DNA from 3 places in the Endozoicomonas sp. ALB091 genome. Region 1 is predicted to be linked to each of the others. Evidence: predicted binding sites of a transcription regulator. Region 1 holds the regulator's gene; each other region holds the start of a gene.
What was found. Region 1 encodes LexA, which represses DNA repair genes until DNA is damaged. Its sites were predicted from a motif close to TACTGTNTANNTANACAGTA; they were not measured.

Region 1 (2,270 bases):
CGCTAACCCTAAAATCCCGGTGTCACTATTTATGTCAGCGTCGTTTCTTGAAATTGTTGAACTGCCTTCCGGCGAAATCGTTTTGCGTCGCAGTGATGAGGAGAACGCCGAGCCCCTGGTTACCATGTCATTCTCCCGGGAGTTGCTTGACTTTCTCCAGGGAGATCAGGTGGAGGTAGCCAAGGCTATGCTGGATGCCTGCATAGAAGAAGTCGGGCGTAAAACAGAAGCTGACGCTGGAGAATACATCCCTGAAAACCGGGTTCTTCACTGACTGTCATACAAACCCTCCAGTTATCCTCTGTTCCTGATTGCCAGTCCCTGACATTGACCTGAGCGAGCGGCGGTCTCGAGTTCAGAGAGTGTGATGCTATCCATCTGCTCGATCCAGCTGACCACGGTGTGGCTGGTGCCTGAGGCCAGTGCCTTGCGAGTGAGTTTCAGTGGGTCTGCCACTGCGGAAGGGTTGAGAACCTGAAGGCGCTGCCTGCTGATGCCCGATGACTTCAGCCAGTTTATGGTGCTTTTTGCCTGTTCACTGGACAGTATCAGGGTAAGCCAGCGTTGATCCTGATGGTTAGCCAGCTCATACAGAACAGTCTTCAGAAAACGTCCTGATTGCCAGGGCGGGCCTGAGAGAATCAGCTCATCAATAAAGCTGACAGGTTCACTGTCAATGCAGGGAGCGTTACCGTTCTGACTGGATGATGGTGTTAATGCTTGCATGTCAGGTCCTCTACATCAGAGATCGTCAGGGTCTAGTGCTGCTAAGCGCTGTTGCCCATACCGTTCGTCCTGAAGCTTGTCGAAGGACCCATAGGGCCTAAAGGCGGAAACTCCGGACTCTGATAGATCGTGCCAAGCACCCTTCGACTCCGCTCAGGGTGAACGTGGTTTACGGGTAATAACGCTTAGCCGCACTAGTTCCTGATAACCCCCACACTCAGTCCTTCGATAGCAAAGGTATCAACGCTGAGGTCTACTTCGATTGTCTTGAATTCTTTGTTTTCCGGGTGCAGGTAAATTCTGTTTTTAACCTGTTCAAAACGTTTGACCGTTACTTCGTCGTCAATTCTGGCAACGACAATCTGGCCATTGGCTGCGGTTGATGTTTTATGGACAGCCAGAAGGTCCCCGTCAAGAATACCGATATCCTTCATGCTCATCCCTTTTACCCGAAGCATGAAGTTTGCTTTGGGGGAAAAGAAATCAGGGTTGATGGACAGGTGGTCTTCAATATGTTCCTGGGCAAGAATGGGGCTTCCTGCAGCAACCTGTCCTACAATAGGCAGGCCGGAAGATTCAGTGCCGGGGATTCGGATACCTCTTGAGGTTCCGGGGGTGATCTCGATAGCTCCCTTGCGGGCGAGGGCTCTGAGATGTTCTTCTGCTGCATTGGGTGATCGGAACCCGAAGGTCTGTGCGATTTCTGCACGAGTGGGGGGGAAACCGGTCTCTTCTATATGAGATTTGATCAGTTCAAGAATCTCAGTCTGGCGCTTGGTCAATTTATACATGATTAAATCTGTGTTTTTATACAGTACATGTAATTATATACAGTATTTTGCTGACTGCAACCACCCCTGTCTTATTAATCTAACTTGATGTTTCAGTTGGCAAACGTTAGTTTTAAACAAATGTTTACATTGGAGGTTTTACAGACATGTCACAGTCAGCGACAGTAGACAGGATTCTGGACGCTGCCGAGAAGTTATTTGCTGAGCATGGGTTCGCAGAGACCTCGCTGCGTTCAATTACCAGTCAGGCGGGTGTTAACCTGGCCGCTGTTAATTACCACTTCGGCTCCAAAAAATCCCTGATCCAGGCGGTCTTTTCCCGTTTTCTTGATCCTTTTGTCAGCAATCTTTCCGGGGCTCTTGTGCGATATCAGGATAATAATGACGTTCTTGATCTGGAAGAAATACTTCATTTACTGGTGGATCAGATCATGGCGGTTAAACCCCGCAGCCCTGAAGATCTCTCTGTTTGTATGAGGATGATTGGCCTGGCCTACACACAGGGCCAGGGGCATCTGAAGAAATATTTGCGCGACGTCTACGGGGAAGTATTCCAGGCTTATCTGGAGTTGCTGGTAAAAGCGTGTCCTGAGTTGCCATTGAATGACCTGTTCTGGCGCGTCTATTTTATTCTGGGTTCCGCTGTGTTTACCCTTTCAGGAGCGGATGCACTGAGGGCTATTGCGGAAAGCGATTATGGGGTCAGGACTGAACTGGAAGATATCATGAGAAAGATGGTGCCTTTCATGGCGG
Region 2 (2,270 bases), 300 kb from region 1:
CCTGGTGATACCGGTGATAAAACTGGGCTTCCTGTTGCTGGCTAATTTTGTCAGGGAAAACCAAATACTGCTCAGGCTGAACAGTTTACTGGGCAAATGGTCCATGGCTGATGTGTTTGCTATTGGAGTACTTATCGCCTTTCTGGCGGCCAATGCCACTGCGGCTGGACATGACGAATCCAGGCAGATTGTGCAATTTGATGCAGCATTGCACTCTGGCTTTTATTGGTTCGTGGCTTATTGTCTGGTCAGCAATATGATGGGACAGCTGGCAGAAAAAAAACGGGAGCCTAAGCCAGCCCCATAATTTTCTTTTCAAAAAGCTCCAGCTGCTCAAGCGCTCTTTCTTCACGGAGATCCACAAGCCTGACCCCTAAGCCAAGAAGCCTGACCGGACGACCTCCCCGTTCCCAGGCTCTTACCAGCAACTGAGTAAAATGCTCCTTAACACTTTCACCGGTTGTCGGCAGACTCTCCTCAAGGGTGGTCTGGGTAAAATCAGCAAACTTTACCTTAACAAAGTGCTTATGCACCTCGTATTCCTTTTCAATACGCTGGTAGCGTTCCTGAAGTTCTTCAAGCAACGGGATAACCTGTGCAGTAATATCCGCAAGCCCCGCCAGGTCTTTATCATAAGTATGCTCAACAGAAAGGGACTTCCTGCGCCGACTGGTCTGCACCTCACGATCATCCCGCCCCCGGGAAAGCTCCCACAACCGTTCACCAAAACTGCCAAACCAGCGACTTAACTCAAGAATGGAGTACTGGCGTAATTGCCCGCAGGTATTGATGCCTTTTTTATGCAGTTTCCCGGCGGTAACCCGACCTACCCCATGAATTTTTTTCACAGGCAGATCGAAAATAAAATCATCCGCCTGTTCCGGAGTGATCACAAAAAGGCCATTGGGTTTATTCCAGTCACTGGCAATCTTCGCCAGAAACTTATTGGTGGCAACGCCGGCAGAGACGGTGACATGCAATTGTTGAAAAATTTTCTGCCGGATTTCCTCGGCAATCAAGGTGGCACTGCCTCGGCAAAGATGAGTTCCGGTGACATCGAGATAGGCCTCATCCAGGGACAAAGGTTCAATTAAATCAGTATATTGGCGAAAAATGGCATGAGCTTCAGAAGACGCGGCACGATAAACAGAAAAGCGGGGAGGAATGATCTTCAGCTCCGGGCAGAGCCGCATCGCCTGGGCTGAAGACATGGCTGAATGCACACCAAATCGACGCGCCTCATAGTTACAAGTGGCAATCACCCCTCTACGATCCGGAGCCCCCCCGACAGCAACCGCCTTTCCTGACAACCTCGGATTATCACGTATTTCAATACTGGCAAAGAAGGCGTCAAAATCGATATGTATGATTTTTCTCTGGACCACCTTTTGCTCAAGAATGGCATTACTTTCCATCATGTTCCAATTAGCTCCGGGATAAGCACTGTATATACATACAGAATGCTTTTGGCAAGCAATTCCTTGCCTGTTAACCAGTCGTTAAGGCTGCATACATTCATTTTCTGTTATGAAGCTGTGCTCAAAGCGATCGCTCTTTTGATAGCTTTCAACACCGCTTCCTGTAAACGGGATAGCAAGGCACCCTCTGAACTATGCAAATCACAATTTTCAATACACCCATTGTCAGCCAGACCCTTTCTATATTCGCAAAACTGTTTCTCAAAGTGATGGGCTGGAGGATTCAGGGCAGAGCCCCACGCCTGGCCAGGTACGTGCTTGTTGGTGCTCCCCATACCAGTAACTGGGACTTTGTCTATGGCATGGCGATTGGCCTTGCTACCGGTGTACAGTGTTACTGGGTGGGCAAACACACCCTGTTCTGGGGGCCGTTCAACTGGGTTATGCGCTGGATGGGAGGGATTCCACTGGATCGGAATGGCAGATGCAGAAGAGGCAGCCTGGTAGAACAGGCGGTCTGTACTTTCAAGCAACACAGAAAGCTGGGCCTGGTGATATGCCCTGAAGGTACCCGGGCACTCGGCGAGCGGTGGCACACAGGCTTCTACCATATGGCAAAAAATGCCGGCATCCCCATTGTACTTGCCTTTCTTGATTTCAAGGACAGAACCGGAGGATTTGGTCCTGTTATCGAGCCAGGGGAGGACATCGAAAAAGACCTTTCGGAAATACAGGCATTTTACTCAGACATTTATGGCAAACATCCGGAATGCTTTAGTCCGGTATCACCAAAATGCACAAAGCAAAGCCTTCATGGGCCATACCAGGCACCGACTTCATAATGCCTGTGAT
Region 3 (2,270 bases), on a different contig from region 1:
GCGGCCTGTTTTTCCAGGGCCTGCCCCAGGGGCGTTCCAGTCAAACCATCAAATTGCGCAGCAGAGCTATCCCATGTTGACAGTTTGTCTTTTAACTCCACGATCAGGCGTTCCGCGGTTTTCTTGCCAACCCCGGGTAATTTCACCAGGGTAGAACTGTCGCCATCATGGATACAACGTACAAATACAGACGCTTCTATTCCGGAGAGCAGTGTCAGGCCCAGTTTCGGACCCACTCCATTCACTTTAATCAGAGTACGGAAAAGCTCTCTCTCCCGGGCGTCGCTAAAGCCATAGAGCAGCTGTGCATCTTCTCTAACGACAAAGTGCGTATAAAGCGTTGTCTCAACACCAACCTCTGGCAGACGGTAAAACACCGACATCGGCGCTTCAACTTCATAGCCCACCCCACCAGCCTCAATCAGCAGGTATGGGGCTTTTTTTTCCAGCAAAATACCGCGAAGTCTGCCTATCATATTCAGTATCTCTTCTAACGACTTAACTACTTAATAACCGACGATTTCTTCTGCCCGTTGCTCCGGCCATTCGCACCAGGCTTGCCCGTGTGTGGGAGTGGCACAATGCCACTGCTAACGCATCAGCGGCATCGGCCTGAGGGGTTTTATCCAGCTTCAGAATTGAAGTAATCATGTGCTGTACCTGGGACTTTTCCGCAGAGCCCTTACCCACCACCGCCTGTTTCACCTGTCGTGCCGAGTACTCTGCAACTTCAAGCCCATGATTTACCGCGGCAACAATCGCCGCACCACGGGCCTGCCCAAGCTTCAGGGCAGAGTCGGCATTGCGTGCCATAAACACCTGCTCAATACCGACAGATTGCGGACTGTACATTTCAATCACCGTATTGATACCCTGAAAAATTTGGGCAAGTCTTTCTGGCAGTGGCCCATCCTGAATTCGGATACAGCCGGATGCTACGTATTTACATTGGGAGCCAATTTCCTCAATGATTCCATACCCGGTAATCCTGGACCCGGGATCAATCCCCAACAATATGGCCATTCCATTTCTGTTCCAAACCTGTCGTTAAAAAGAATACTGTATATACATACACGTTTCCAGCATTACAATTTTGAAACACGGCATTACCAAAACAGGCTACGAAACTCAGCAGTTGCGACTTACCCTTGAACATGAGTTTTGGGGAGCCAGCCTGCCAGATGAACCATCAAATGAAAACATTACTGATCATTGCCAGTGTCACTCTGGTGCTGTTTCTAATCACACTGGCCTTTAATCTTTAATGGAAGCCTAAGGCTCCCTGATAATTGTTTTGTCTGTGCTGGCCGAGTTATAAATAAAATCGGCTTTGACAAACTTCCTGTCTGAGTTTTCCAGCAGTTCTTTCGATGGTTTTCCTTACTATCAGTCGCCACACAGGCGTCAATACCTGCCTCATCCGGGCATGGGGGTCGGCAAAACTGAGTTATTTTTTTGTCGTCTATTGGCTTGTCCGGATTCAGTGCCAGCTCTCGTTCTTCAAGGTTTTTTTTGGCCTTCTGGATTTTTTCCAACCGCTGCTGTTTGAACTTCAGATCTCCCGGGATACCGTATCCGGTCTCCTGTCGGTATGCCTCATCTTCCTCTTTGTCATTGGTTTCAGCCTTTTTTATCAGGGCTCCCGGGGGGCTGTCCGAGAATAAACTGCCCTACTGCGGCGGCAGCAAATTGGTCTAAAAAACCCATTGTTGATCAAATAAAGACAAGTTTCGAATTTAATCTATAAAATTCGTCGCAAGCACCAATTAAACCAGAGTTTATAGACATTTCAGCAAGATGAACTATAAACAGAACAGTGTACACTTTTCATATTTTTTATGAATTAATGAAATATAATTATGGATAGAGGCACTGCTGGTATAAGTTGGAAATACACGACATCAGGTAATGATTATAAACCACCGGATGGTCATACCAATGCTTCAAGGAGTGGGCGATATCGGCATGACACAGTCAGACAGGTGAATACTCCACCCCCCTATATCTCAAGGTGTAATGAATTTTATCATACTTCTGACGCATGCTCTTCTCACTATCCACCAAGACATTCAGTAAAACCTGTTTATGATTTTAATGCTCTCATTACACACGAAAAAATGAGTTGCCTGGTGAGGATATCTGCTCGTTATGGTGATCGCTATGATGGTAGAAAACACAGTCAATTTGCCAGTTCAATTAAACAATACACATTAGGGTCAAAACGACCTTTAAATCATAGTGAACAAAGCCAACTGATACCATTGTTGCAC

Region 2: the regulator LexA is predicted to act here: its motif matches at 1,442-1,461, upstream of dinB (DNA polymerase IV).
Region 3: the regulator LexA is predicted to act here: its motif matches at 1,058-1,077, upstream of ruvC (crossover junction endodeoxyribonuclease RuvC).

The regions. Positions count from the first base shown of each region.
Region 1 covers NZ_JBLYNQ010000007.1:26,110-28,379, reverse strand. The annotation lists gene ACO6UX_RS12410 (hypothetical protein) at 32-274, shown strand; gene ACO6UX_RS12405 (hypothetical protein) at 295-726, opposite strand; gene lexA (transcriptional repressor LexA) at 921-1,517, opposite strand; gene ACO6UX_RS12395 (TetR/AcrR family transcriptional regulator) at 1,664-2,270, shown strand, end outside.
Region 2 covers NZ_JBLYNQ010000007.1:329,785-332,054, forward strand. The annotation lists gene ACO6UX_RS13540 (paraquat-inducible protein A) at 1-307, shown strand, start outside; gene dinB (DNA polymerase IV) at 291-1,418, opposite strand; gene ACO6UX_RS13550 (lysophospholipid acyltransferase family protein) at 1,613-2,260, shown strand.
Region 3 covers NZ_JBLYNQ010000017.1:175,240-177,509, reverse strand. The annotation lists gene ruvA (Holliday junction branch migration protein RuvA) at 1-476, opposite strand, end outside; gene ruvC (crossover junction endodeoxyribonuclease RuvC) at 499-1,023, opposite strand; gene ACO6UX_RS24725 (hypothetical protein) at 1,371-1,664, shown strand; gene ACO6UX_RS24720 (DUF1601 domain-containing protein) at 1,860-2,270, shown strand, end outside.